4 regions of the Phytobacter sp. genome follow, and region 4 is predicted to be linked to each of the others. Evidence: predicted binding sites of a transcription regulator. Region 4 holds the regulator's gene; each other region holds the start of a gene.
The links. The regulator CRP, encoded in region 4, controls carbon source genes, mostly activating them, when cyclic AMP is high. The targets are predictions, from matches to a motif close to ATGTGANNNNNNTCACAT.
Positions count from the first base shown of each region.

Region 1: ydfZ (putative selenium delivery protein YdfZ) is a predicted target of CRP. The motif match lies at 2,912-2,929, and genes of this name have one in related genera.
Region 2: AC5JPW_RS19240 (YfcZ/YiiS family protein) is a predicted target of CRP. The motif match lies at 3,102-3,119, and genes of this name have one in related genera.
Region 3: uxuA (mannonate dehydratase) is a predicted target of CRP. The motif match lies at 1,763-1,780, and genes of this name have one in related genera.

Region 1 is NZ_JCACPZ010000009.1:282,681-290,072, reverse strand. Features, by position in the region: gene dcp (peptidyl-dipeptidase Dcp) at 1-1,117, opposite strand, end outside; gene ydfG (bifunctional NADP-dependent 3-hydroxy acid dehydrogenase/3-hydroxypropionate dehydrogenase YdfG) at 1,331-2,080, shown strand; gene AC5JPW_RS25870 (GntR family transcriptional regulator) at 2,169-2,855, shown strand; gene ydfZ (putative selenium delivery protein YdfZ) at 3,030-3,233, shown strand; gene AC5JPW_RS25860 (mannitol dehydrogenase family protein) at 3,269-4,732, opposite strand; gene AC5JPW_RS25855 (MFS transporter) at 4,907-6,283, opposite strand; gene AC5JPW_RS25850 (Zn-dependent oxidoreductase) at 6,341-7,357, opposite strand; gene rspA (starvation-sensing protein RspA) at 7,372-7,392, opposite strand, start outside.
Region 2 is NZ_JCACPZ010000008.1:289,196-296,587, reverse strand. Features, by position in the region: gene AC5JPW_RS19255 (formate/nitrite transporter family protein) at 1-366, opposite strand, end outside; gene mlaA (phospholipid-binding lipoprotein MlaA) at 674-1,426, shown strand; gene fadL (long-chain fatty acid transporter FadL) at 1,494-2,855, opposite strand; gene AC5JPW_RS19240 (YfcZ/YiiS family protein) at 3,222-3,506, shown strand; gene fadI (acetyl-CoA C-acyltransferase FadI) at 3,670-4,980, shown strand; gene fadJ (fatty acid oxidation complex subunit alpha FadJ) at 4,980-7,127, shown strand; gene sixA (phosphohistidine phosphatase SixA) at 7,337-7,392, shown strand, end outside.
Region 3 is NZ_JCACPZ010000008.1:153,169-160,560, reverse strand. Features, by position in the region: gene AC5JPW_RS18660 (CobW family GTP-binding protein) at 1-90, opposite strand, end outside; gene AC5JPW_RS18655 (mannitol dehydrogenase family protein) at 205-1,671, opposite strand; gene uxuA (mannonate dehydratase) at 1,877-3,067, shown strand; gene yeiP (elongation factor P-like protein YeiP) at 3,107-3,679, opposite strand; gene AC5JPW_RS18640 (YkgJ family cysteine cluster protein) at 3,826-4,080, shown strand; gene AC5JPW_RS18635 (bifunctional transcriptional activator/DNA repair enzyme AdaA) at 4,040-5,137, opposite strand; gene AC5JPW_RS18630 (isocitrate lyase/PEP mutase family protein) at 5,124-5,903, opposite strand; gene fruB (fused PTS fructose transporter subunit IIA/HPr protein) at 6,302-7,392, shown strand, end outside.
Region 4 is NZ_JCACPZ010000001.1:529,941-537,332, forward strand. Features, by position in the region: gene AC5JPW_RS02425 (YhfG family protein) at 1-122, shown strand, start outside; gene AC5JPW_RS02430 (putative adenosine monophosphate-protein transferase Fic) at 112-714, shown strand; gene pabA (aminodeoxychorismate synthase component 2) at 745-1,317, shown strand; gene argD (bifunctional acetylornithine/succinyldiaminopimelate transaminase) at 1,397-2,617, shown strand; gene AC5JPW_RS02445 (YccS/YhfK family putative transporter) at 2,614-4,692, opposite strand; gene crp (cAMP-activated global transcriptional regulator CRP) at 4,741-5,373, opposite strand; gene AC5JPW_RS02455 (OsmC family protein) at 5,682-6,086, shown strand; gene AC5JPW_RS02460 (phosphoribulokinase) at 6,156-7,025, opposite strand; gene AC5JPW_RS02465 (YheU family protein) at 7,067-7,285, opposite strand; gene AC5JPW_RS02470 (hydrolase) at 7,287-7,392, opposite strand, start outside.

The DNA of each region.
Region 1 (7,392 bases), on a different contig from region 4:
AGTAAAAAACACCGTCAATTAGCGTATTTTCGAGGGCAAAGTAAGGGGCAATTTGCGCGTCATCAACGTCATATTTTGCCAGTCGCACCTGTTCGGCATACCACGACCAGTCCCACGCCTGTACTGTGAAACCGCCCTGCTGATCGTCAATCACCTTCTGAATATCCGCCAGTTCTCGCTCGGCTCTGAAGCGCGCTGCCAAGGCTATCCCACGCATAAACTCAAACGCAGCCTGCGGTGTTGCAGCCATCTGGTCCGCGATTTTCCAGCTCGCGTAGTCCGGGAACCCGAGCAACTTCGCCTGTTTTGCACGTAATTCAGCAAGGCGCAACACAATGCTCCGCGTATCGTTTGCCTCGCCTTTTGAGGTGCGCTGCGTGCTGGCGAGGAACAGGTTTTCACGGGTTTGTCGCTCACGCAGTGATGCCAGTAACGGCTGTTGCGTGGTGTTGAGCAACGTGAGCAGCCAGCGGCCAGTCAGCCCTTTTTCTTTCGCGGCAGTGGCGGCTGCAGTGATCGCTTCTTCACTGAGCCCATCCAACTGATGCAGATAATCCACCACCAGTCCGCCCGCTTTATCAGCGGCCAGTAATCGTTGGTTAAACTGACTGGTGAGACCAGCCGCTTCGGTGTTGAGTGCTTTTAATGCCTGCTTGTCTTGCGCACTTAACGTTGCACCCGCGAGCATGAATTTCTGCCAGACCACCTCTGTCAGCCGCAAAGATTCCGCATCAAGTCCGGCCGATTCCTGATGTTGCCAGACGCTATCAATACGGGAAAACAACGCGTTATTGAGGTAAATCTCATTCGCCAGTTGTGCAAGCTCGGTAGAGAATTCTTCGTCCAGTTGCTGCAAAAAATCATTGGTATGGGCGGAGGTCATCGCAAAGAAGACGTTTGTCACTCGCGAGAGGATCTCGCCACTGCGCTCCAGGGCCAGGATGGTATTGGCAAAATCCGCCGGTGCCGTATTTTTTGCAATGGCATCCACTTGCGCGCGTTTTTGCGCCACGCCCTCGTCAAAGGCCGGGCGGTAATGGTCCTGATGAATCAGATCAAAAGGGGGAGCCTGATACGGCAGTGCGCTGATACCTGAGAAAGGATTTGTTACCGACATATTCCACTCCTGAATACGGTGAGTCACAGCAGACCAGGCATCCGCTTGCGTTATCGCAATGATTGACCAGACTGGGATAAAAATCTTGCCCGCATTTTACGCTGGCAACATAGAATGATGAAGAAAATACAATACTGCAACAAATCAGGGCTAGCCCTATAGTGTCGAACATGCCAGGCTAATCACACATAAAAAGCGTTGAGGAACAGTGAGATGATTATTTTAGTTACCGGAGCAACGGCGGGTTTTGGTGAGAGCATTACGCGTCGTTTCTTGCAAAACGGGCACAAAGTCATTGCTACGGGTCGCCGCCAGGAACGTCTGCAAGAACTGAAAGATGAACTGGGTGATAACCTCTATACCGCGCAGGTGGATGTGCGTAACCGTGCGGCCATCGAAGAGATGCTCGCGAATTTGCCAGCAGAATGGCAGAGCATTGATGTGCTGGTTAACAATGCCGGACTGGCACTGGGTCTGGAGCCCGCACACAAAGCCAGCATTGATGATTGGGAAACGATGATCGATACCAATAACAAAGGCCTGGTCTACATGACCCGAGCCGTGTTACCGGGTATGGTTGAGCGTAACCGGGGTCATATCATTAACATTGGGTCTACCGCTGGGAGCTGGCCTTATGCGGGCGGCAACGTCTACGGGGCGACCAAAGCCTTTGTCCGTCAGTTTAGTCTGAACCTGCGTACCGACCTGAACGGTACCGCCATTCGCGTAACCAACCTTGAACCAGGGCTTGTGGGCGGCACTGAGTTCTCTAACGTGCGCTTCAAAGGCGATGATAACAAAGCTGGTAAAACGTACGAGAACACCAATGCCCTCTCTGCGGAGGATGTGACCGAAGCAGTGTGGTGGGTCGCGAACCTGCCAAAACACGTTAATATCAATACGCTGGAGATGATGCCGGTTAGTCAGACCTATGCAGGCTTAAGCGTTCACCGCGAAGGTTAATTTCCGCCCCGGTCTGCGGGCCGGGTATGGGAACGACGGCAAATAAGTGGTATGGTAGGTAAGTTAACCTCATAAAAAGTAAGCACGAATGACCGTTGAAACCCAGCTCAATCCGACACAGCCCGTCAACCAGCAAATCTATCGCATTTTGCGTCAGGATATTGTGCATTGCCTGATCCCGCCGGGAACCCCACTTTCAGAGAAAGAGGTGTCGGTGCGTTTTGACGTGTCGCGTCAGCCTGTCCGTGAAGCCTTTATCAAACTCGCCGAAAACGGTCTGATTCAGATTCGCCCCCAGCGCGGCAGCTACGTGAACAAAATCTCGTTAAGTCAGGTGCGCAATGGTTGTTTCGTGCGTCAGGCGATTGAGTGTGCAGTTGCCCGCCGCGCGGCTGGCATGATTACTGACAGTCATTGCTATCAACTTGAGCAAAATCTCAATCAACAACGGATCGCCATTGAGCGTAAACAACTTGATGACTTCTTCCAGCTTGACGATGAGTTTCACCAGAAACTGGCGTTAATTGCCGATTGCCAGCTCGCCTGGGACACCATCGAGAACATCAAAGCCACCATTGACCGTGTGCGCTACATGAGTCTCGACCACGTTTCACCACCGGAAATGTTGCTGCGCCAGCACAACGATATCTTCGTGGCGCTGGAGAAACGCGATGCGGATGCCGTAGAGAAAGCGATGACACAGCATTTGCAGGAAATCAGCGCTTCCGTGAAACTGATCAGCCAGGAAAATCGCGACTGGTTCAGCGAAGACTGACCCCTTTTTGCTCCTCTCCTTATTTGCAACGTCGTGCTGTTTTAACCCACTAAAAAGTGTGACGTTGATCAAAAACAAAAAATCATCTCAGCAAAAGCGTATTTATAAGGGCGTTCGCTTCGGGGACGCCTTCTGCCCCGGCATGTTTTGCGGATGATAAAAGGAGAAACCACCATGATGACTTATGATCGTAACCGTAATGCTATTACCACCGGCACCCGCGTCATGATTAATGGCACTGGCCGTACCGGCAAAATTGTTGCTATACACGCAAATGGCCTGAATGCAGGTCAGGTACGTCGCAGCAAAACGGTGGAAGTAGAAGGTTGTGAAGGCCAATTCGAACCCGTTGAACTGATTCGCCTCGGCCTGCACTAATGGTGAGAATGCCGCCAGATGGCGGCATTCATGACTCAGAACTTCGCGATGTACTGGGCAACCGTGGCTTTCGCCCCGTTGGCCAGCAAAGCCTGATAGGCAGCAAGCACCTGTTGAGCAAAAGTCGCATCCAGCGGCAATTCGGTACCAAAAATCGCCTCAATCCCCAACAGCGCTTTCACGCGTGCTTCGCCTTCTGCACTGCTGTTGACCGCTTGCTGAATGACAGCGAGCAGTGGATCGCTCACTTCAATTGCCTGTCCCTGTTCATCCACACCACCGACATAGCGCATCCAGCCTGCAATTCCCAGAGCCAGCAAATCAAATTCGTGATTGTGGACCAGATGCCAGCGCACGGAATCCAGCATGCGCTGTGGCAGTTTCTGGCTCCCGTCCATGGCAATCTGCCAGGTACGGTGGCGCAACGCCGTATTGCTGTAGCGAGCAATCAGCAAGTCCGCATAGTGAGCCAGATCGACGCCCTTCACTTTCAGGGTCGGAGCCTGTTCAGCCAGCATCAACGTGTGTGCGGCACGGCGATAATTGTCATCTTCCATGCACTCATTGATGTGCTGATATCCGGCAAGGTAGCCCAGATACGCGAGGAAAGAGTGGCTGCCGTTTAGCATACGCAGTTTCATCTCTTCGAACGGCACCACGTCTGCCACCAGCTCCGCACCGGCTTTTTCCCACTCCGGGCGACCGGCAACAAAGTTGTCTTCAATAACCCACTGACGGAACGGTTCACAGGCTACGCCAGCCGGGTCAAGTACGCCGGTAATCTGTTCGATTTTGTCCAGCGTATCCGCTGTCACGGCAGGCACAATACGGTCAACCATGGTTGACGGGAAGGTCACGTTTGCTTCGATCCAGTCAGCCAGTTCCGCGTTAACGGCGCGGGCAAAGGCACAAATGACATTACGCGTCACATGACCGTTTTCCGGCATGTTGTCGCAGGACATCACGGTGAACGGTGCAAGACCGGCGGCTTTTCGGCGCGCTAACGCTTCAACAATCACGCCAGCAGCCGATTTCGGCTGATGTGGGTTTTGCAGATCCGCTGCAATGAACGGCGTGTCGAGTACAAGTTGGCCAGTCGCCGGTGAGTGACCGTAACCTTTTTCGGTGATGGTCAGGGAAACAATCGCCACCTGCGGTTCACACATCGCTGCCAGCACCGTTTCCAGGCCATCAACCTGCGCATGCAGCGCGCGTGTTGCCACGCCCACCACGCGAGCGGTCCACGCATCCGCAGACATTTCTGCCACGGTGTAGAGGTTATCCTGCGCTTTCAGATCGGCGATTTGTTGTTCACCGCCAATCAGGTTGACCTCGCAGTAACCCCAGTCACTACCGTGTTCTGAAGCCAGAATATCGGCATACACGGACTGGTGCGCACGGTGAAATGCGCCAAAACCTAAATGGACAATGCGGGGAACCAGTTTGCTACGATCATAAGAGGGTAACGTGGCTTTCGCCGTTAACAGTCTGTTTTCCATGGAGAGACTCTTCTTATTAAATGAAACAGTGGTTCATTAGATTAATGACTGCCGCAAACCAGACTATGATTTGCGACAGCTTTTGCTGACTACACTAACTAGAATGGTAACTAAATGTTGCGTAATTCGCCCCTCAACGTGGATAGTCTTTCCACTTTGTTTTAGGGTCAGGAATTAGACAAAGTTACGTGAAGCAGAGGTGGAAACGGCGGGTTGTGGCTCAGCCGCATCTTCCAGTAGGTTCAAATCACGATCGCGCACTTCTGGCATCAGCAGTGCTGAGAGCAGGCCAATAACAGAGTAGCTAATCAGCATCACGACGATTGGCCACCATGACCCTGTCATGTTACAGAAGATACCGGCAAGGACAGGACCAAAGCCAACTGCCACCAGACCACCCGCTTCTTTCGAAATCGCCATACGGGTAAAGCGGTTACGCGAGCCAAACATCTCTGCCATGGTGATGTTTTCCAGTGCAAACAGCCCCAGTACCGCAAAGTTATGAATCACGATGATTGACAGCATGATGACACCCGGGCTGTAGCTCTTGTCGACGATAATCGACAGCATCGGGTACGCCAGAATGATGGCAGAGATGCACATGATGATGTACGGAATACGGCGACCAATCTTATCGGACAGCCAACCCAGGAACGGGATCGTCAGGAAGCCAATCACGGAGCTGATCATCAGCGCATCCGTTGGAATGCGTTTTTCAAACAGCAATGTCTGAACCAGGTAGCCTGCCAGGAAGGTCTGAATAAGACCCGAGTTGCCCGCCTGACCAAAACGCAGACCCGTTGCCAGCCAGAATGACTTGCTGGTGAACATCGCACCAAGACCTGCTTTTTCAGGTTGCGCTTTCGCCGGAGCATTCCCGCTTTCGTTAACCTGCTCGAACACCGGGCTCTCTTTCAGGTTCATACGCAGCCAGATAGCGAAGATCATCACCACGACGCTTGCCAGGAATGGCACACGCCAGCCCCACGCAATCAGCTCTTCACGGCTCAGTGCAAAGAACATCACCGCCCAGATAGCTGTCGCACTCAGGGTGCCGCAGTTGGTTCCCATCGCCACCAGCGAAGAGATGATCCCGCGCTTACCTTTCGGTGCATATTCAGCCAGCATAGTACCGGCACCGGAGATCTCGGCCCCCGCCCCCAGCCCTTGAACGATACGCAACGTCACCAACAGCACCGGTGCAAAAATACCGATCTGCGCATAGGTTGGCAGCACACCGATCAGGGTGGTACAGATGCCCATCATCGTAATCGTGATAAACAACACCTTCTTACGGCCAATTCTGTCACCCATTCTGCCGAAGAAGAAGGCACCGATAATACGGGCAATATAGCCCGCGCCGTAGGTCCCCATCGCGAGGATTAACGCCATCGCGGCGGATTGTTCAGGGAAGAAAATCTCATGGAAGACCAGCGCTGCCCCAAGGGAGTAGAGCTGGAAGTCCATAAACTCCAGCGCCGTACCCAACCAGCCGGATACGGCGGCCTTAACCAGATCAGAGGTCGTTCTTTCAGGTTTTACTTGCGTCATAATGGCTATCTCAAAAAGAGTAAGATGCGTACCGCGTAACCGCATTTTTCATTGTAATTAATTGAACGTCAGCAAGACCTTGCAGCACTTCCGCTGATCTTTTTCGAACAGTTCAATCGCGTCTGCGACATGTTGATAGTCAAATTTATGCGTCACTAACTTCGTCGGATCGATAAGGCCACGCTCCAGCCAGTCGATCACAACAGGAAACTTATTCGCGTTGAGTCGCGAGGAGAAAATTGAAAGTTCTTTTCCGGTGATTCCCTGCTGCACTATCTGACACGGGTCACTGGAGAAGCCCATGATGGCAATACGTGCTGCCGGAGAAGCCAGGGTAATTGCTTCCTGCAAAATAGACGGATGACAGGCCGCATCGACGATAATCGTCGGCTTGATGCCCTTCTCTTCCAGCACGGATTGCAGCGTCTGGTTGCTGTTGTTGATGACCCAATCAGCACCGCTACGCTCCGCCATCGCCAGGCGTTCGTCGATACGATCCGCCACGATGACTTGCTTCACCTTATAAACACCTTTCAGTGCCTGCAGTGTGACCAGCCCCATCGGACCCGCACCGAAAATCAACGCGATGTCGTTTTCCGTTGGGTTGACCTGACCGGTAACGTTGGCCGCGATGGTGAACGGCTCCACCATGACGGCATTTTCATCAGGAATAGAGGCCGGAATGACAAACGCATTACGCTCCGGGACGACGGCGTACTGGCTGAAGCCGCCATCACGGTGTACACCCAACACGACCAGTGAGGTGCAGACATTGGGTTTGCCGATGGAGCATGGATAGCAGTGGCCGCAACTGATTACCGGGTCAACAGAGACACGCTGGCCCAGACGCTCAGCGGAGACACCTTCTCCGACAGCATCAATCAGGCCATAAAACTCATGGCCAATAACGCGTGGGTATTTTGCAAACGGGTTATGCCCGCGGTAAATGTGGCTGTCTGAACCACAAATCCCGGCCAGTTGTACCTTCACACGCACTTCTCCGGTTGCCGGTTCAGGCAATGCACGTTCTTCAATCACTAGCTGATTCGGTTGTTGTATAACGACGCTTTTCATTATCTTCACCTCTGTTACCAGTTCCACAACGTGCC
Region 2 (7,392 bases), on a different contig from region 4:
GGTCACGGTATTTTCGGTAAAGAGTTGCTGACGGGCCATAATGACAATAATAAAGCCAAAGGTATAACCGAGGTTTTCCAGCACAAACGCGCCCGGAATACCGTCAAGCTGAACGTGAAAAATCCCTTTTGCCAGCAGCGATGCGCTCATGGATAAGCCGGCGGCAATGGCAGACCAGAAGAGCGCCATGGCGTCGCGTTCCAGCTCCTTCTCACCATCCTGCCGGATGTGTTCATGAATCGCCATCGCACGAGAGGGAAGCCGGTCTTCATCGACTTCAATCTTCTCGCCACGCTGCTTCTCATCGCTCTCTACTTGAATCTCTTCAGTGTGTTTATCGATTTTTTCTTCCACGACGTCGCCCATGATAGCTCTACCAAAAATTGTTTTATTCCATAAGCGTAGCGGCTTTTATCAGCCCTTCAGGGCGGTTCAGTCCGAATTTATTGTTAATGGCAGCTATGGTGATACCGAATGCGCAAAGTTTATATACTATGGCGGCAAACACGGGGCCAAACTACAGCTATGCTGAAATGAGGATTTCCCGTTTCGTAGACATCACAACGTGTACTGATACAATGCGTTGCATGCTTATGACGCTACTCACCACGGCCTGCATTTGCGCGCAAAGGGATGGCGTTTCGCGAAAGCCATTTTCTTCAGGGAGACATCTATGAATTTTCGCCTGTCAGCGCTCGCGCTGGCGACAACCCTTCTGGCTGGCTGCGCCAGTTCCGGGGATCAGCAGGGGCGTTCTGATCCGCTTGAAGGGTTTAACCGCACGATGTACAGCTTCAACTTCAACGTACTGGATCCGTATGTTTTGCGGCCTGTTGCCGTTGCCTGGCGTGACTATGTGCCGCAACCGGCGAGAAATGGCCTGAGCAACTTTACCAGTAACCTTGAAGAGCCAGCCATCATGGTGAACTTCTTCCTGCAGGGCGATCCCTACCAGGGCATGGTGCACTTCACGCGCTTCTTCCTGAACACCCTACTGGGGATGGGCGGCTTTATGGATGTCGCCGGCATGTCAAATGACAAACTGCAACGGGTTGATCCACACCGCTTTGGTAGCACGCTGGGTCATTACGGGATCGGTTACGGTCCATACGTGCAGCTGCCGTTCTATGGCAGCTTTACGCTGCGTGAAGATGGTGGCGATATGGCTGATACGCTCTATCCGGTGCTTTCCTGGCTGACCTGGCCATTGTCCGTAGGTAAATGGACAGTGGAAGGGATCGAGTCACGTGCGCAACTTCTGGATTCCGATGGCCTGCTGCGTCAGTCTTCTGACCCGTACATCCTGGTGCGTGAAGCTTACTTCCAGCGCCACGACTTCATCGCCAACGGCGGTAAGCTAAAGCCGGATGAAAACCCGAACGCGAAAGCGATCGAAGGTGATTTAAAAGATATCGACTCTGAATAAGTAAATGCAGAGCAATAAAAAAGGTGAGCGCATTATCTGGCTCACCTTTTTTTATGTCAGATAAAAATCAGAACGCGTAGTTAAAGTTCGCACCATACAGCCAGGCACGACCTTCAGATTTAAAGGTGTATGGGCCTTCGGTGAATTCCACTTTCTGACCGTGCATGTAAGAAACACCCAGATCAACTGACGCATCTTTGTTGAAGGCGTACGTGGTACCTGCACTCAGCCAGAAGCGGTCCTGATCCGGAATGGAGATAGAACGTTTGTCTGCCGGAACCGGGCTGTCATCGAAGGCAATACCGGTACGGAAGGTCCAGTTATCATCCATATAGTAGGTGGTACCCAATGCAATGCGGTAAGAATCTTTGAAGCCTTCTTCTTTCTTAAAAAGTGTCTGACCGTTGCTGCTGGTGGCTTTCAGCTCCTGGAACTGGCTCCAACTGGTGTATGCCAGGCTGTAGTGAATCGCCCACTGCGGTGCCACTCGGTTGTAACCTGAAATTTCCCACATTTCTGGCAGGTTCAGGGTCAACGCACCATTGGTGGTTTGGCCGCCTGTTCCATACGGTAAACCCAGGCCCAGTGCGGCGTTAATTGGGTTCAATGACGTAGGCAGGCTGCTCTTATAATCGCCGTCGAAGTCGACTTTAATTTCAGAGCGGTAGGTCAAACCATAACGGTTGTCTTTATCAAGTTCATACAGGATACCGGCGTTCCAGCCAAAGCCCCACTCATCACCTTTCAGGTAAGCAATCTGGGTATCACGGCTGATACCGCCTGCTTGCGAACCAATGGCTGCAGCCTGAGCTGGAGTCAACTGGCCTGAGCGAACCAATGCCGGGATGTTAGAACCGATGATTTGCGGCAGGTCACCTGCATAACGCTCCAGTTTTGCTTTCGCGTAAACGGCATCAAAGCCCAGACCGAAGCTCCAGTGGCTGTCCAGGCGGTAGGCACCGCTCAGGTTCAGGTTAATGGTTTCCAGGTCGGTTTTACCGCCCATCGAACCTGCTGCATAACTGTTGTTAAATTCAGTCGCCAGGCCGTAGTTGGAGGTTAGTGACGCACCCATACCGAACTGATCGTTAATCGGTGTCACAAAGTGCAGGTTAGGCACCCAGGCCGTTGGAGCGATATTGTCCTGACTTGCATCGTTACCTATAGAGGAACGACCAGACACATTTACATCCGGATCAACGAAAATAGCACCGCCCGAGAAAGTCGGACGATCAAACATCATGATCAATGCAGGGTTACGGCTGACGTTACCTGCATCATCAGCAATTGCACCTTCACCAGAATAGGCACGGCCAAGGCCAGAAGAAGAAAATTCGTTGAGCTGAAAGCCTGCTGACCAGGCTTGAGTTGAGACGATTGCCACTGCAACAGCGAGAGCAGACTTCGTAAACAGGGTTTTCTGGCTCATGACCAAAACCTCATCAATTATATTTATTTAAATATGTTACATGGCGTAACAGGGGCGCAAGTGTAGGGTCTGCGGTACATCTTAGAAATCAGACCAGTGGCGAGAGTATAGGTCTGACCAGAGGAAATGTTGCAAGGTTGTATATAAAAATTTTCAAGTATGATCTTCGAAACGGGATCTGCGTGGCAAAATTGCGGCCAGGGTCGCTAATCAAAACGGGTGATTTTTGTTTTAGATCATTTTTAAGTGTGATTTCGGTCACTTGAAGGCCTTCTGCAAATTATCAACTGGAGAGGCACCCATGCGGGGGGTAAAATATGTCCAACGTTATCTGGCACCTTGGGTGCGAATTCAGAGGAAATCACAATGAGTAAATGCAGTGCTGATGAAACCCCGGTTTGCTGCTGTATGGATGTTGGTACCATCATGGACAACTCCGACTGCACCGCCTCCTATAGCCGTGTTTTTGCTAACCGCGCTGAAGCGGAAGAAACTCTGGCTGCACTGACCGCAAAAGCCCGTGGTGTGGAATCTGATCCTTGCCAGATTACCGCGACCTGGACAGAAGAAGCACAGGGTGTGCGTCTGGACATTGACTTTGTCTTCGCCTGTGAAGCTGAAACCCTGATCTTCCAGTTGGGCCTGCGTTAATTTCCCCCTACGCTCCTGCATCCTGCGGGAGCGTTATTCTCAATAATCTCTGTGGCTTAGCTCCCAATTTTTCTCCCCTCTGATTGGCTAAATGTAAAAAAATAGTTAAGACTGTTATCAGGTCAGACCACTTTGTGAGTTATGCTGTTAACAGGGGAGTGTTATGAGTCAGGCATTATCGCTTGTCACCCGTCAGGGGGACCGCATCGCTATTGTCAGTGGATTGCGCACGCCATTTGCTCGTCAGGCGACAGCATTCCATGGTGTTCCGGCCATTGAGCTTGGAAAAATGGTGGTGGGAGAGCTGCTCGCTCGCAGTGAAATTCCGCCAGACATTATTGAACAACTGGTGTTTGGTCAGGTGGTTCAAATGCCTGAAGCGCCTAACATTGCCCGTGAGATAGTGCTGGGAACCGGGATGAGTGTGCACACCGATGCCTACAGTGTGAGCCGTGCCTGTGCGACCAGTTTTCAGGCAGTGGCGAATGTGGCCGAAAGTCTGATGGCAGGAACGATAAGAGCGGGTATTGCCGGTGGGGCTGATTCCTCTTCTGTTCTGCCTATCGGCGTCAGTAAAAATCTGGCCCGCACATTAGTTGATGCTAATAAAGCACGAACGTTGGGGCAAAAACTCAAACTTTTCTCTCGTCTGCGTTTACATGACCTGCTCCCCGTACCACCCGCTGTGGTCGAATACTCGACGGGTCTTCGTATGGGCGATACCGCCGAACAGATGGCAAAAAGCTATTCTATTACCCGCGAAGAGCAGGATGCACTGGCTCACCGCTCACACCAGTTTGCCGCCCAGGCCTGGGCCGAGGGCAAGCTAAACGACGAGGTGATGACCGCCTATTCACCGCCTTATCGCGAACCGCTGGTGCAGGATAATAATGTGCGCCAAAACTCCAGCCTGGCAGACTACGCGAAGCTGCGCCCGGCGTTTGATCGCAAACATGGCACAGTCACCGCTGCGAACAGTACGCCGCTGACCGACGGTGCAGCGGCAGTGATCCTGATGACTGAATCCCGTGCCCGCGAACTGGGGCTGAAGCCGCTGGGCTATCTGCGCAGCTATGCTTTTACTGCCATTGATGTACAGCAGGACATGTTGTTGGGGCCAGCCTGGGCGACACCGCTGGCGCTTGATCGGGCCGGGCTGACTCTTGCGGATCTGACCCTGTTTGATATGCATGAAGCCTTTGCTGCTCAGACGCTGACCAACCTGAAGCTGATGGCAAGCGAACGTTTTGCCCGCGATGTGCTGGGGCGTTCGCAGGCAACCGGGGATGTGGATGACAGCAAATTCAACGTGCTGGGGGGCTCGATTGCTTACGGTCATCCGTTTGCTGCCACCGGCGCACGTATGATCACCCAAACGCTCAATGAACTTCGCCGCCGTGGCGGAGGATTTGGTCTTGTCACCGCCTGTGCGGCAGGTGGGCTGGGTGCGGCTATGGTTCTGGAGGCTGAATAATGGAAATGATGTCGGCATTTACCCTGACCGTTCGCCCTGATTTTGTCGCTGTCGTCACCGTTGACGTGCCTGGCGAGAAAATGAATACCCTGAAGGCCGAGTTTGGCACCCAGGTGCGCGCTATTCTCAAGCAAATTCGTGAGAATAAAAGTCTCCGTGGCGTGGTGTTTATCTCTGGCAAACCTGACAACTTTATAGCCGGGGCAGACATCCACATGATCGATCGCTGCCAGAACGCGAAAGAGGCTGAAGATCTTGCCCGACAGGGGCAAAAGATTATGTCGGAGATTCATGGGTTGTCGATCCCGGTGATCGCGGCCATTCATGGACCCTGTCTCGGCGGCGGTCTGGAACTGGCGTTGGCCTGTCATCGCCGTGTTTGTACTGATGATGCCAAAACCGTGTTGGGTTTGCCGGAAGTGCAACTGGGGTTGCTGCCCGGTTCCGGCGGCACACAACGCTTGCCGCGCCTGATAGGGGTGAGTACTGCGCTGGAGATGATTCTGACCGGTAAGCAATTGCGCGCCCGCCAGGCCCTTAAAGCCGGGTTGGTGGATGAGGTGGTACCTGCGTCAATTCTGCTTGAGGCGGCGGTCGAACTTGCCACTCAGGGACGTCCTGCCAGTCGTCATCTGCCGGTGCGTGAACGCGTGCTTGCCAGCCCACTGGGACGGGCCGTGCTATTTCGTATGGTTGGCAAAAAGACCGAACAAAAAACGCAGGGAAATTATCCCGCCACTTCACACATTCTGAGCGTGATAGAAACCGGCCTGGGTCAGGGCAGCAGCAGTGGTTATGAGGCTGAGGCCCGTGCTTTTGGTGAACTGGCGATGACGCCAGAATCTCGCGCTCTGCGCCATATTTTCTTCGCCAGCACCGAGGTGAAAAAAGACCCTGGTGGCGAGGTTGAAGCAGGCCCATTGCGCACGGTCGGTATTCTGGGCGGCGGGCTGATGGGCGGGGGAATTGCCTATGTCACCGCCGTGAAAGGCGGCCTGCCGGTTCGCATAAAAGATATTAATCCGAAAGGGATCAATCATGCCCTGCAATATAGCTGGCAGGAGCTTGATAAAAAGGTCCGTCGCCGCCATCTTAAACCTGCAGAACGTGATGCGCAGATAGCACGCATTTCTGGCACGACGGATTACCGTGGCTTCGCCCATCGCGACGTTGTAATAGAAGCGGTGTTTGAGGATTTAGCCCTCAAGCAGCAGATGGTGGCTGAGGTCGAAGCGCAGTGTGATCCTACGACCATCTTTGCCTCCAACACCTCTTCGTTGCCTATCGGCGATATCGCCGCAAAAGCGAGTCGGCCGGGACAGGTTATCGGATTACATTTTTTCAGTCCGGTCGAGAAGATGCCACTGGTGGAAGTCATTCCACATGCCGGGACGTCAGAGCAGACTATCTCGACGGTCGTGAAGCTGGCGAAGAAGCAGGGCAAAACACCGATTGTGGTGGCTGACAAAGCCGGTTTTTACGTAAACCGTATTCTCGCACCTTATATAAGCGAGGCTATGCGTTTGCTCAGTGAAGGTGAACGCATTGAACAGATTGATAAAGCTCTGGTGAAGTTTGGTTTCCCGGTTGGCCCCATCCAACTTTTGGATGAAGTGGGAATTGATACCGGGACTAAAATTATCCCTGTACTCGAAGCCGCATACGGCGAGCGATTTGGTGCCCCTGCAAGTGTCGTTTCGGCAATCCTGAATGACGATCGCAAAGGCAGAAAAAATGGTCGCGGTTTCTATCTTTACGGTAAGAAAGGGCGTAAAAGCAACAAACAGCCTGACCCGGCAATTTACTCGCTCGTAGGGGCGCCCGGGGCAGGCAAATTGTCAGCTGAAAGCATGGCTGAACGCTGCGTGATGATGATGCTTAACGAGGCCGCACGCTGTCATGCCGAGAAGATCATTCGTTCGCCGCGAGATGGCGATATTGGCGCCGTATTTGGCATTGGTTTTCCACCGTTTCTGGGTGGCCCGTTCCGCTATATGGATTCCCTTGGCGCGGGTGAAGTGGTTGCTGTCCTCCAGCGCCTGACCGCGCTTTATGGGGCGCGTTTCTCCCCTTGTCAGCATTTGTTACAAATGGCTGAGCAGGGCGAAACTTTTTGGGTCAAAAAGGAAACTGATTTTGTAAGTTAAGGTCAAAAAAGGGTAAATCCAGCTTTGAATGAAATTGTCGTGGTCAATTAGTAAACAGTGATTGACTATACTTACGGCATTAGGGTAAAAGACAGCGTTTCATTCAGTGAATGGATAAGGCACAATGCCCGGCCATTGATAATTTCCGTCGTAATGGAACTGTTTCACGCGGGAATATTGATGCTTCTGGTTAACAAAAGCGGTGCAATATGCAAGTTTTTATCATGCGTCACGGCGATGCAGCCCTCGATGCAGCCAGCGACTC
Region 3 (7,392 bases), on a different contig from region 4:
TTCATTCTCAGGTTTATTCGCCAGCAAATGCAGAATCGCAGTGGTTTTACCGCTGCCGAGAAAGCCGGTAATCAAGTTAGTTTTGGTCACGTGCACTCCAGGATGACGCATGAAATGGGTGCGACAATCCTGGCGAAAAAGTACAAGAAAGAGAAGGGCGGGAGTGGCGAAAGAGATGCCCACTCCGTTTAATCGCAGAAAATGTTAAGAATTAACGGCCTCACGGACAGCCACATGGGCGCCGTTTTTTACCAGTTTTTGCCAGGCAGATTCGATAGCATTCACAAACACAGTGTTGGCAGCAAGATCGGTACCAAAGATCTCGCTCAGTGACAGCAAAGCCACCACGCGCTGATTTTCACTGCTGGTTTCAACGATACCGTGAATTTTTTCGGCCAGCGGGTCACGCACGTCAATGTCGTTTCCGGCATCGTCAGCGCCGCTGACATAGCGCATCCAGCCTGCCACTCCCAATGCCAGTAATGACCAGTCACTACCACGCTGAAGATGAATGCGGATGCTTTCCAGCATACGCTGCGGGAGTTTTTGACTGCCATCCATCGCGATTTGCCAGGTACGATGTTTCAGTGCCGGATTAGCAAAACGGTCAAGCAAACTTTCAGCATAAGCGTTTAAATCCACACCGCTGATGCCCAGGGTTGGAGCCTGCTCATTCAGCATCAGCTTGCCTGCGGCAGCACGGTAATCGGCATCCTGCATGCAATCCGAAATATGGGCAAATCCGGCCAGATAGCCGAGATAAGCGAGGAAAGAGTGGCTGCCATTGAGCATGCGTAATTTCATCTCTTCCCACGGGCGAACATCCTGCACCAGTTGTACGCCGGCAACCTCCCATTCAGGGCGCCCGGCAACAAAATCATCTTCCACTACCCACTGGATGTAAGGTTCGCAACTGATCGCCACCGGGTCAGCCACGCCCAGTACCGCCGTAATTTCTGCCAGCGACTCGTCGGTGGCGGCGGGTACGATACGGTCCACCATGGTGGATGGAAAGCGGACATGCTGGTTAATCCAGTCGGCCAGTTCTGCCGATCGTGTTTGAGCCATCCCTAGCACCGCATGTTTCACAACGTGGCCATTGTCCGGAATATTATCGCATGAGAGCACGGTGAAAGCGGGAAGACCGCGTTCGCGACGACGCGACAACGCCTCAACCAGGATACCGGGCGCGGAGTGTGGCTCGGTAGGGTGTTCAAGGTCATGGGCGATACGCGACTGGCTCAGATCCAGTTTGCCGGTCGCCGGATCGATGCAATACCCTTTTTCGGTGATGGTCAGCGACACAATCGCCACCTGAGGTTCGCAAAATTTCTCAATAATGGCGGCCAGTGTATCCAGTTTTGCGTTCAGGCATTCATTGATCACGCCAATGATTCGAGCCTCATTTCCCGCTGCACCTTTTTCCAGCACCGTATAGAGATGATCCTGTTCACGCAGTTGCGCCATCAAAAGATCGCCGCTGAACAAACTGATCTCGCAAATCCCCCAGTCGCCTCCCTTTGCGTTCAAAACGCGGTCGGTCAACAGAGCCTGGTGGGCACGATGAAAGGCACCAAAGCCAAAGTGAACAATGCGAGAGCGTAGGGAATGACGATCGTACTGAGGGCGTTGTACCGTATCCGGTAACGTTGCTGTGGCAATGGTCTGCATAAAATGACACCTGATTAACCAATAATTAACAATATGCAGTGTAAAGTTATATGACAGCAAATTGAATTGGTGTGCCTTAAATATCCGGGGAATGTGAGCTGGATCAATCATTGTTGGTGCGGGCTTTGATCTGTTTTGTGAAACATGTATGGTAGTCGTCATTAACTGTTCTGTATTGGTATAACAACTTTTAGAGGGTGAGGCGATGGAACAAACCTGGCGTTGGTACGGACCGAACGATCCGGTGTCTTTAGATGATGTGCGTCAGGCTGGCGCAACAGGCGTGGTGACCGCGCTTCATCACATTCCAAATGGTCAGGTCTGGCCGGTTGATGAGATTAAAAAACGCCAGGCGCTGTTGGCCGAAAAAGGGCTGGTCTGGTCGGTAGTGGAAAGTATTCCGGTTCACGAAGAGATCAAAACCCATACGGGTCAGTTTGACACCTGGATTGCTAACTACCAGCAAAGCATTCGTAACCTGGCTGAATGTGGCATCGATACCGTCTGCTATAACTTCATGCCGATTCTCGACTGGACGCGTACCGATCTGGAGTATCAGTTGCCGGATGGTTCCAAAGCACTGCGTTTTGACCAGGTAGCCTTCGCCGCATTTGAACTCTACATCCTTAAACGTGAAGGTGCTGAGGCGGATTACAGCGAAGAAGAGCAACATCAGGCGCAGGCCTGTTTTGAAGCGATGACTGCCGCCGAAATTGAAAAGCTGACGCGCAACATCATCGCAGGTCTGCCGGGTGCGGAAGAGGGTTATACGCTGGAGCAGTTCCATGCGCGCCTTGCCGAATACGATGGCATCGATAAAGCACAGCTGCGCGAAAACATGGCGTATTTCCTGCGTGCAATTGTACCGGTTGCGGAAGCCTGCGGGTTACGTCTGGCGGTTCACCCGGACGATCCACCGCGTCCTATCCTTGGCCTGCCGCGCATTGTCTCCACGCTGGAAGATATGCAGTGGCTGAAAGAGGCGGTTAACAGCATCAATAACGGCTTCACCATGTGCACCGGCTCCTATGGCGTGCGTGCTGACAACGACCTGGTGCTGATGATCGAAACCTTTGGCGATCGCATTCACTTTACCCATTTGCGCTCAACCTGCCGTGAAGCAAACCCGAAAACCTTCCATGAGGCGGCACATCTGGGCGGTGACGTGAATATGGTGGCGGTGGTTGATGCGATTCTCAGCGAAGAGCAGCGCCGTAAAAAAGCCGGCGACCTGCGTCCGATTCCGTTCCGACCAGATCACGGGCACCAGATGCTGGATGACCTGCGCAAGAAAACCAACCCGGGCTATTCGGCAATCGGGCGTCTGAAAGGGATGGCGGAAGTGCGCGGTGTTGAGCTGGCGCTGAAGATGACCAAATATCCTGAACTGCTGTAACAGAAAAAGAAAACCCGGCAAAAGCCGGGTTTTTTGTTTTTAGTCTGCGCGACCCATATAACGTTTTTCTTCGATATGGATGCGGATTTTCTCGCCAGCAGACAGGTATTCAGGGACCTGTACAACCAGACCGGTGGTCAGGGTTGCCGGTTTGTTGCGCGCACTGGCGGAAGCCCCTTTGATGCCCGGTGCAGTATCAACAATTTCCAGATCGACGGTCTGCGGCAATTCCAGTGCCAGCAACTGACCATCCCAGGTCAGAACCTGCATGTCCGGCATGCCGCCTTCAGGAATAAACTGCAGCTCTTCTTCAATCTGGTCTTTGGTGAAGATGTACGGGGTGTAATCTTCTTTATCCATGAACACGTATTCGTTGCCGTCGATGTAGGAGAAATCGACATAACGACGGGTCAGGGTCACGGTATCAACGATATCATCACCTTTAAAACGCTCTTCCACTTTCAGCCCGGTACGGACGTCAGCAAAACGCATTTTGTACAGTGTCGCAGCACCACGGGCGCTCGGTGCCTGAATATCAATATCTTTTACAATCAGCAGTTTGCCGTTGTAATTCAGCACCATACCTTTTTTAATCTCGTTCGCTCTTGGCATCGCGTAAATCCTGTGAATTTAAAATAGAGAAAATATCGCGACAAATTACTCGCGAGGGCCTTTGCAGGCAAGTGGAATCGCTGAGTTTTGCGTTTGAGAGGCTAAAGATGGTAGTTTGGCGGCCAATCTACCTGAGAGTTGTCATTATGGAATGCCGCCCGGATTGCGGGGCCTGTTGTATCGCCCCCTCTATATCAAGCCCGATCCCCGGGATGCCGCAGGGCAAACCGGCCAATACGCGCTGTGTTCAACTGGCGGACGACTTTAAATGCAAGATTTTCACTTCACCACTGCGTCCGAAAGTCTGTTCCGGTTTACAGCCCAGCCGCGAGATGTGTTTTAGTCACCGGGACGATGCCATCACTTATCTGATTGCGCTGGAAGCGGCAACGGCACCCTAGCGGTTTGTTGCTGTCTCACCTTTTCTTCGTGCTCTAGCAGCCATTTTTTTCGTGCAACGCCGCCGCCATATCCACCTAACGCCCCATTCTTGCCGATGATTCGATGGCAGGGAATGATAATGGCAATACGGTTCGCACCTGTTGCATTCGCTACGGCGCGAACGGCGTCGGGGCGCTCCATCTTTTCTGCCAGCATGGCGTAAGGTTCGGTCTTGCCACATTCAACGGCCGGCAGCGTTTGCCAGACGGTTTGCTGAAAGACAGAGCCTGGGGTATCCAGCGGCACTGTGAAATGCGTACGCGTGCCAAGAAAATACTCGTCGATCTCTTTGATGGCCTGCCGGGTGTGTGCATTCTCTCCGGCAAGGATCCTGGCCTTACAGAGTCGCTGAAGATCGCCGAACTCGGTTTCCAGCATTTTTCGGTCGGTAAACTCCAGCAGGCAGATGCCTTTATCGGTCGCGCAGACAAACATCGGCCCCAGCGGCGTGGTGAAACGCTGGATCAGGATAACGCTCGCTAAATCGGTGGGCGCAGCGCCGGTCAGCTTTTTGAAGGTATAACCAAAGCCGCTCAGGGAGTCGTAGCCACTGTCGAAAGCGGTTTCTGTGGCCTTACGTCCGGATTTCAGCGACTGCATGGCTTCATTGACCCGCAGCATGCGCTGGTATGCCTGAAACGTCATGCCGTGATGCTTGCGAAACCATCGACGCAGCGCCTCGGGGCTTATCTGGTGTTCACGCAGGACGTCATCGCTGATTTTTGTTTGTGGGTTGCTGCGCAGTAAGGCCAGCGCCCTTTCAACATCCGGCGGTGCAGTGCAGGCATTTTCCGTTGGGCGGCACACTTTGCAGGGGCGAAAACCTGCATCAATGGCAGACTTCATATCGGAATAAAACAGCACATTTTCCCGCTTTGGTTTACGCGCACGACAGGTGGCGATGCAAAATACGCCGGTCGTTTTGACCCCCACGAAAAAAATCCCCGCATAGTCTGAAGCGCGCGCAATCAGTGCCTGGTACCAGGTATTACAAACCGCGTCGTCATTCATCAGCATGGGCAAATACCGCCTTAAAGGATTGGTTTGCCAGAATAGAGGAAAACAGCCGTTGCGACGATGCCTGGCATTGTTGATGAATAAAACTACCCATTGAGATGCGTTTAACGCCCAGAGATGTGAGCGTGCTGAAGTCGGGAAGGGCAGGCATGCACATAACGTTCAGCGGGAGCGGGACGGCGTCAACAACCGCGGAAATATCGCCCGGCTGTGTAATGCAGGGGACAAACAGGCCGTCAGCACCGTGCGCTGCGTACAGCAATCCTCTGGCGAGGGTGTTTTCACGCGCATCCTCAAGACTCAGTAAAAAGCTATCGGTACGTGCATTAATGAACAGGGCAAGGTGATTCTGGTCGAGTTGCTGACGGCAGGCGCGTAAAAGCCGGGCAAACTCCGTTGCGTCTCTCAGGGTGCGCTGCCCGTGCTGAACCAGACTGTCTTCCAGATTGATACCGGCAACGCCAAGTTCAGCAAGCGCAAGCACGTTACCCACAATCTCCTCGGTGCTCTTTGCGTAGCCATACTCCATGTCGACAGTGAGAGGGAGGCTGCAACATGCGCGCAGCCGTTTAACCAGATAAAGCAGTTCCTGGAATGAGAGCCCCTCTCCGTCTCCGTCAGCATAGCCGTACATGTCGGCAATCGCCGCACTCGATGTCCCCACAGCCGTGAAACCTGCATGCTGTGCGGCTTTCACGCTGGTCACGTCCCAGACATTCGCAATAAGTAAGGGGGTAGATTGGGTATGCATATCGGTGAAGTTCATTCTGCTGTTCCTTAGTGAAGTGAGGCCATGACGTTATAAACAAGGCGTATCCCTCACAACCGAAAATCGGACAAGTATTTTTTGTTTTGTCCCTTTCTGGCTCACTTATGGTGTCATCATTTCGAACTATTCTTTTAACGTCAGCAGAAAGCTGACGTTTGCTGAACGAATGCCCTAAAAGAGGTCAGCGTTGTTCAGCAGAAAATTTCCACCAGAGTAAGAAATGTGCTGTAGATCTTAATTTTGCAATCAAATTTGAGACTTTTCTTGATTGCTGAAGCATTAAGGTCAAGACTCCGTGAAACGTTTCAGCGTCATCTTGCTTTCAACACATTTCAGGGTGGCGCATTATTTCTCAAGTTAGCTGAAACGATTCAGTTCAGCAGGAGAGGATTTACATGTTCCAGTTATCCGTTCAGGACATCCATCCGGGCCAGCAGGCCGGGAATAAAGAAGAGGCGATTCGCCAGATTGCAGCCGCGCTGACCGAAGCAGGCAATGTAGCCGGTGGCTATGTTGAAGGCATGCTGGCACGCGAGCAGCAGACCTCTACCTTCCTTGGCAATGGCATTGCCATTCCACACGGTACCACCGATACCCGCGATCAGGTGCTGAAAACCGGTGTGAAAGTGTTCCAGTTCCCGCAGGGCATTCTGTGGGGCGAGGGTCAGGTGGCCTATGTAGCAATCGGTATTGCCGCGAGTTCCGATGAACACCTGGGTCTGCTGCGTCAGCTGACTCACGTCCTGAGCGATGATTCTGTTTCTGCACAACTGCAGTCAGCCACCACCGCTGAAGAGCTGCGTGCGTTGCTGATGGGTGAACAACAGAGCGCCACGCTGAAGCTGGATAACGACACTCTGTCTCTTGAGGTTGCTGCCAGTGACCTGATTACGCTACAGGCACTGAATGCCGCTCGCCTGAAAGAAGCCGGCGCGGTCGATGCTGTGTACGTCGCGCGTTCTATTAACGAACAACCGCTGAATCTGGGTCAGGGCATCTGGCTGAACGACAGCGCGCAAGGCAACGTGCAGAGTGCCATCGCGGTCAGCCGTGCGGCAACGCCGTTCACTGCTGACGGTGAATCCGTTGCGCTACTGGTAAGCGTTGCGATGGCCGATGACCAGCCGATTGCGGTGCTCAAACGCCTGAGCGACCTGCTGCTGGCGAAAAAAGCTGACCGTCTGCACACCGCTGATGCGGCTACCTTGCTGGCCCTGCTGACCAGCGATGATGCTATTGCCGACGATCTGCTGACTGCTGAATACGTCGTCCGCAACGAACACGGTCTGCATGCCCGTCCAGGTACCATGCTGGTCAACACCATTAAACAGTTTAACAGCGAAGTGACCGTGACCAACCTTGATGGTTCCGGTAAACCTGCCAACGGCCGCAGCCTGATGAAAGTGGTTGCACTGGGTGTGAAGAAAGGCCATCGCCTGCGCTTCACTGCACAGGGTGAAGATGCTGAACTTGCGCTGAAAGCGAT
Region 4 (7,392 bases):
AGCGCAACGTCAATTTTCAGGCCAGCCGTCGTCTTGAGAATGTCGATAGTCCGCTGGTCACGCTAACGGCTGAAGAGGCCAATGTGCGCCTGGAAGAGCTGAGGAGGCACTATGAGCGATAAATTCGGCAATGGTCGCGATCCTTATCTCTACCCTGGCATCAACGTCATGCGTAATGTGCTGGATATTCACCAGGCGCAGCGTCTCGAACAGGCCGCGTATGAGCTAACGGCTTTGCGTGCGGCCACCCTTGAACTTGGGCCAAAGGCACGCGGTCTGCCTCATCTGTGTGCGATTCATCGTCATATCTATCAGGATATTTTTGCCTGGGCGGGCGAGTTTCGCGAAGTCGACATCTACCAGGGTGATACCCGTTTCTGCCATTTCGAGTACATCGAGAAAGAGGGCAATGCCCTGATGCGCAGCCTGGAAGGTGAAGACTGGCTGCAGGGGCTTGGGGAAGACGAATTTGTAGAGCGTCTGGCGCACTATTACTGCGAAATCAATGTGCTGCATCCTTTTCGGATCGGTAACGGCATCACGCAGCGCATTTTCTTCGAGCAACTGGCATTGCACGCTGGCTACCAACTCGACTGGCGCGGAATCGAGCCGCAGGCATGGGCTGAGGCGAATCAGGCCGGGGCGATGGGTGACCTGGCTCCGTTGAGGGCAATCTTTGGCAAAGTGGTAAGCGAAGCCAGCGAAACTGAGTAGAATAGGGCGGCACACATTTATGAGGCCGCCATGATCCTGCTTATCGACAATTACGACTCTTTTACCTGGAACCTGTACCAATATTTTTGCGAGTTGGGCGCGCAGGTTGAGGTCAGACGTAACGATGAGATAACCCTCGCGGACATTGCGACGCTCGCGCCCGAAAAGATTGTCATTTCTCCCGGCCCCTGCACGCCTGATGACGCGGGCATTTCGCTTGAGGTTATCCGCCATTACGCTGGCGTGATACCGATCCTGGGTGTTTGCCTTGGGCACCAGGCTATTGCTCAGGCCTTTGGTGCGCTCATTGTCCGCGCCAGACAAGTTATGCACGGAAAAACGTCACCGATTACCCATACGGGAAAGGGCGTTTTTCAGGGGTTGAACAACCCGCTTACGGTCACGCGTTACCACTCTTTGCTCATCGACCCCCCGTCGCTACCGGACTGTTTTGAGGTCACGGCACTAAGCGAAACGCAGGAGATTATGGGCATTCGCCATCGCCAGTGGGATCTGGAAGGGGTGCAGTTCCATCCGGAAAGTATCCTCAGTGAGCAGGGGCATGCGCTATTGAATAACTTTCTGCATCGCACCGATTTTTAGTTGCCATTGAGTGATTTTTTATGCATATTTCGTGATTATATTTTCACTTCTGCTTCTTATTTAACAAGGGTGGGGTCACATGGCAACTCAGCAAGACGCAATCACGCGCGCAACCTTCGATGACGTTATTTTACCTATCTTCGCACCGGCCGAATTTATTCCGGTGAAAGCTAAGGGCAGCCGCGTCTGGGATCAGCAGGGCAAAGAGTACGTTGATTTTGCAGGTGGCATTGCGGTGACGGCGCTGGGGCACTGTCATCCGGCACTGGTAGAAACATTAAAAACCCAGGGCGAAACCCTGTGGCATATCAGCAACGTATTCACCAATGAACCGGCGCTGCGTCTGGCGCGTAAGATGATTGATGCGACTTTTGCTGAGCGCGTCGTATTCATGAACTCCGGCACTGAAGCCAACGAAACGGCGTTCAAGCTGGCGCGTTTTTATGCCTCCACCCGCCATAGCCCGCACAAAACCAAAATTATCGCCTTCCATAATGCTTTCCATGGTCGTTCGCTCTTCACGGTCACCGTGGGCGGTCAGCCGAAATATTCTGACGGTTTTGGCCCGAAACCCGCCGATATTATCCACGTGCCGTTTAACGATTTGCATGCGGTCAAAGCGGTAATGGACGATCATACCTGTGCGGTTGTTGTTGAGCCGATCCAGGGGGAAGGCGGCGTGACGGCTGCGACGCCGGAGTTCCTGCAGGGGCTGCGCGATCTCTGTGACGAGCACAATGCGCTGCTGGTGTTTGATGAAGTGCAGTGCGGCATGGGCCGTTGTGGTGAGCTGTTTGCCTATATGCATTACGGCGTGACGCCGGATATCCTCACCAGCGCCAAAGCACTCGGCGGCGGTTTCCCCGTCAGCGCCATGCTGACCACGCAGGAGATTGCCAGTGCGTTCCATCCGGGCTCTCACGGCTCCACCTACGGTGGTAACCCGCTGGCCTGTGCCGTTGCCGGTACCGCGTTCGATATCATTAACACGCCGGAAGTCTTAAACGGGGTGAATGCGAAGCGCGAGCTGTTTGTGAAGCATCTGCAAAACATCAACGCGCAGTACAATATCTTCAGCGATATTCGCGGCATGGGCCTGTTGATTGGTGCTGAACTGACACCGCAATTCAAAGGCCGTGCACGTGATTTCCTGCTGGCTGCTGCTGATGCAGGGGTGATGGTGCTGAATGCCGGGCCTGATGTGATGCGTTTTGCGCCTGCGCTTATCGTTGAAGAGAGCGATATCGAAGAAGGCATGAGCCGCTTTGCTAAAGCGGTTGCAAAAGTGGTTAACGGCTAACGTCGTAACCGACGGTTTAACCAGATACCGTGATGTGGGCGCTGACGCCATGCTACCGACGAAATGGTGTGCATGGTGCTCAGATGCCCCAGAATACGTTGCAGATGCTGTTCCAGCGTACTCATCGGGCCGTGGGTCATCGTCTCCGGCGCTTCCAGAATATTTACATCCCCCGACTCTCCCGGCCCGTCATACTCCAGCCGCTGCTGACAGCGCTGCAGGGCAATCTCACACGACTGTAAGTACCGCTGCGCTAAATCCGGCGTGAGCATGGTGTGCTCGCGCGCAAGCGTTGTCATGGCATTGATATGCTCGACAATAAACTGGCTGTGGGTAACCCACAATTTCATATCCGACAGATAGCGCGTATCGAAACCGGGCTCCTGCATCGCCTGGTTGAGCGAGTTAAATAAAGCGTTGTGAGCCTGGTTGACGCGCATTCGCTGCCAGGCCAGTGGCGTAGCCTGCGGATCGTTGCTGAGAATAAGCTGGATAGCCTCCTGGTAAGTACCCAGAGCATCATGGGCGTTACGACGCAGCAGCCCGCTTTGCCACTGCGGCCAGAGCCAGAGGATGCCGCCAAAGGCAATCAAACAACCAATCAGGGTATCGATAAGCCGGGCCACGATAAACTGCTCACCATTCAGCGTCAGTAACTGGAGCGTGTACACCGCCGTCAGGGTAAAGCCCACCATCGCCCAGCCGTAGCTTTTACGAATGATCAGGTAGCTTATCAGCGTGACGATAAGCATGGTGGCGAGCGTGTAGCCCTCCGGCACATGGTAGTGCAGCGTGGCCCCGGCGATAATCAACCCAGCCATAGTGCCTGCCGCCCGGTGCAGGATGCGCACCCGCGTTGCGCCGTAGCCGTTCTGAGTGACGAACATGACCGTCATCATAATCCAGTAGGGTTTAGGCAAATGCAGCGCGCTGCCCATCAGGCTGGCTACGCTCAGCATGACGCTGATGCGTGCGGCGTTCCGTAAGGCCGCGGATTTGAAGGAGAGGTAGCTTTTCAACGCCGGAATGAGCGGCAGACGGCGCTGCTTTTCTGCCATTAAATCGCGAATATAGAGTGGGCGCTGAGTACGCAGCACACGGGCAATCTGGCTGAAATGCCAGGCGCAGAACTGGCCTACCGGGTTATCCGGATGCTGGAGGGCAATTTTCTCCAGCGCACTGATCTGCTTTTCCATGTTGAAACGCTGGGGATAGCGGTGATAGAGAATATCGTCCGCGATTACCCTCAACCGTGCAGCGACGGTTTGCGCGTTCCAGCGGATCACCTCTTCAGCGTGGCTGCGTTCCACCAGTTCCTGCACTTCCTGGGGCTGATGCAGGCTAACGGCAATGTGTTCCTGTAAATCCAGCGCCACCTGGAAGACCCGCCTTAATCTTTTGTAATCACCATTCTGATTTGCCGCCAGCATATGCAGTTGCTGGTAGCACTGGCTAATCATGTCCACTGCTTTTTGCTGACGCGCCAGCAGCGGCGGCAGGGCTTTTTCCGGGTCCGCGTGTTGGGTCAGCATGCTGTATTTTGCTTCGCAGTAATCGGCCAACTGACGATAGAGCAAACTCAACGACTCACGCAGCGGCTGCTCTCGCCAGAGCCAGAACCAGAAGGCGTTAAATGCGCCATACCACAGCGTGCCAAGGCTGTAGATCAACAGCGGTTCCCATACCGACATATTGCCCGCAAGGCTCAGGGTGAAAATGGCGGCAATCAGTGACGCGGGGAGCAACCTGCCGTGCAGCGCGCTGATTTCTGCAGTGACACCGAGGATAAGCGTCAACAGGGTCAAAATAAGCGGCAGGGGGATGTTTTCAAAAAGCAAAAATTGCACCGCGAGACTGCTGCCAGCAAAAAGCGAGCCGCCAATAATCACGCGCTTGAAGAAGCGCTTATGCAGCGTGTCGAGACCAGCGATGTTGCAACAGGCGGGGACTAATGAGAAAAGCAGCCCTAAATCCAGTCGGCCCACAATCAAGCCAACGGTCACAGGCAGGCATAACACCAGCGTTTGTCGCAGTGCATAGTTGATTTCGGGGTGGTAAATCAGCCTGCGCCACATGGGGAAACAAAAACGGCGCACTGCCAGGGGCAATGCGCCGTTCGGAGATTAACGTGTTCCGTACACGACGATCGTTTTACCGTGAGCGGAGATCAGGTTCTGATCTTCGAGCATCTTCAGGATGCGGCCAACGGTTTCACGAGAACAGCCCACGATCTGACCAATTTCCTGACGGGTTATTTTAATTTGCATACCGTCCGGGTGGGTCATTGCGTCGGGTTGTTTCGCCAGATTCAGTAACGTCTGAGCAATACGGCCTGTCACATCGAGGAAGGCGAGGTTGCCGACTTTTTCCGAAGTGACCTGCAGGCGGCGCGCCATCTGCGAGGACAAGCGCATCAGAATATCCGGGTTTACCTGGATCAACTGACGGAATTTTTTGTAGGAAATTTCGGCCACTTCACAAGCGGTCTTGGCGCGTACCCATGCACTGCGCTCCTGACCTTCTTCGAACAGACCCAGTTCACCAATAAAATCGCCCTGGTTAAGGTAAGAGAGGATCATCTCTTTCCCTTCTTCATCCTTGATGAGCACAGCCACTGAGCCTTTGACGATGTAATACAACGTTTCCGCTTTTTCACCCTGGTGAATCAGCGTGCTCTTCGACGGGTACTTATGAATATGGCAATGAGACAAGAACCATTCGAGAGTCGGGTCTGTTTGCGGTTTGCCAAGCACCATGCGCGGTTATCCTCTGTTATAAGCTGGCTCCAGACTCAGGATCTGCGCCCTGTGACTGGGGTTGCAATCTGTCTTCCCGATACCTGGGAAGTGCACCGTCAGACATGTCTGCGGCCTCTAAGATGTGATGTCCTCTGCGTACATGCAGTACATCAATGTATCACTGTAGCATCCAGACTGTTTTAGCATAGCTTTAATCGCCTGTCTCCTGGTGTCTCGCTTCAGCTTGACGCAGGTCGCCTTCCGTTGCGAGTTTTCTTATGTACGCGTAATCTGTAGAGAAAATTGCTACTCCGGAGTTAATTAAAATGCATGCTCGTGTGAAATGGGTTGAAGGTTTGACGTTCCTGGGTGAGTCTGCTTCCGGGCACCAGATTTTGATGGACGGTAACTCAGGCGATAAAGCCCCGAGCCCGATGGAGATGGTACTGATGGCCGCAGGCGGATGCAGCGCTATCGATGTGGTTTCTATCCTGCAAAAAGGGCGTCATGACGTGACGGATTGCGAGGTGAAATTGACATCCGAGCGTCGTGAAGAAGCGCCACGTCTGTTCACCCACATCAATCTGCATTTCATTGTGACAGGCAAAGCGTTGAAAGATGCCGCGGTGTCGCGTGCAGTAGACCTTTCAGCTGAGAAGTATTGCTCTGTTGCGCTGATGCTGGAAAAAGCGGTGAATATCACGCACTCGTATGAAGTGATTGAAGCGTGATGGGTTGAGGGCATTGTGCGGTCTGATGCCCTCAACCTGACCCTCTCCCACGGGGAGAGGGGACTGATGTTACTCGATTTTCTTACCTTCCATCAGCCGTTCTACCAGCGGTGTCATGATGAGTTCCATCGCCAGCCCCATTTTGCCGCCCGGCACCACTAACGTATTCATATGAGAAATAAACGAACCCTGTAACATGGCTAGCAGCCAGGGATAATCAATGCCTTCCAGATTGCGGAAATGAATCACCACAAAGCTTTCATCCAGCGACGGAATGACTTTGGCCGCAAACGGGTTAGAGGTGTCGACGGTGGGGACGCGCTGGAAGTTAATATGGGTACGAGAAAACTGCGGCGTAATGAAGTTGATGTAGTCGTCCATTGAACGCACCACGGAATCCATTACCGCTTCACGGGAGTGGCCGCGTTCGCTGGTATCCCGCACCAGTTTTTGCATCCATTCCAGGTTGACGATAGGCACCACGCCCACCAGCAGATCCACATGGCGTGCGACGTCATGCTGCGGTGTGACCACACCACCGTGCAATCCCTCATAGAACAGTACGTCCGTTGGCTCCGGCAGCGGCTGCCAGGGTGTAAAGGTTCCAGGAACCTGATTCCAGGGAACCGCTTCGTCATAGGTGTGCAGGTATTTGCGTGCCTGGCCCTTACCCGTGTGGCCGTACTCGATAAACGTCTGTTCCAGTAGTCCGAAGTCATTGGCTTCAGGGCCAAAATAGCTGATGTGACGGCCTAAATCTCGCGCCTTGCGAATCGCCATGTCCATTTCGGGACGGGTGTAGCGGTGAAAACTGTCGCCTTCAACTTCAGCAGCATGCAGATCGAGTTGGGCGAAAATTTTACGAAACGCGAGGCTGGTGGTGGTGGTTCCCGCACCGCTGGAGCCTGTAACAGCGATAACCGGATGTTTAGCAGACATAGCGACTCCAGAAAATAGCGATGATGTTCGCTTGAGCTTTGTTAATCGCGAAACTGTGTGCGTGGCATGATGTTGACGCTTTCGTGTAATTCCGACCACACCAGCACGGCTTCGCCGCTTTTTAGTTGTCGCTTAACATCAGCAACTTTTTGGGCAAACGCGCGTTCATGTTCACCATAATCAGTGCCTTCGCGCAAGACAAAGCTCTCAATAAGGTTATCCAGCGTTTCAGGCGCCAGATCTTGCCAGGGAATAATCATCTTAGTCTTCCAGCCAGGTTTTCAGCCAGTCAGGGATACGTTTCTCAAGCCACATTTCTGGCCGCATCAGGGTGCCACCTACAAAGCCGACGTGACCACCGTGTTCG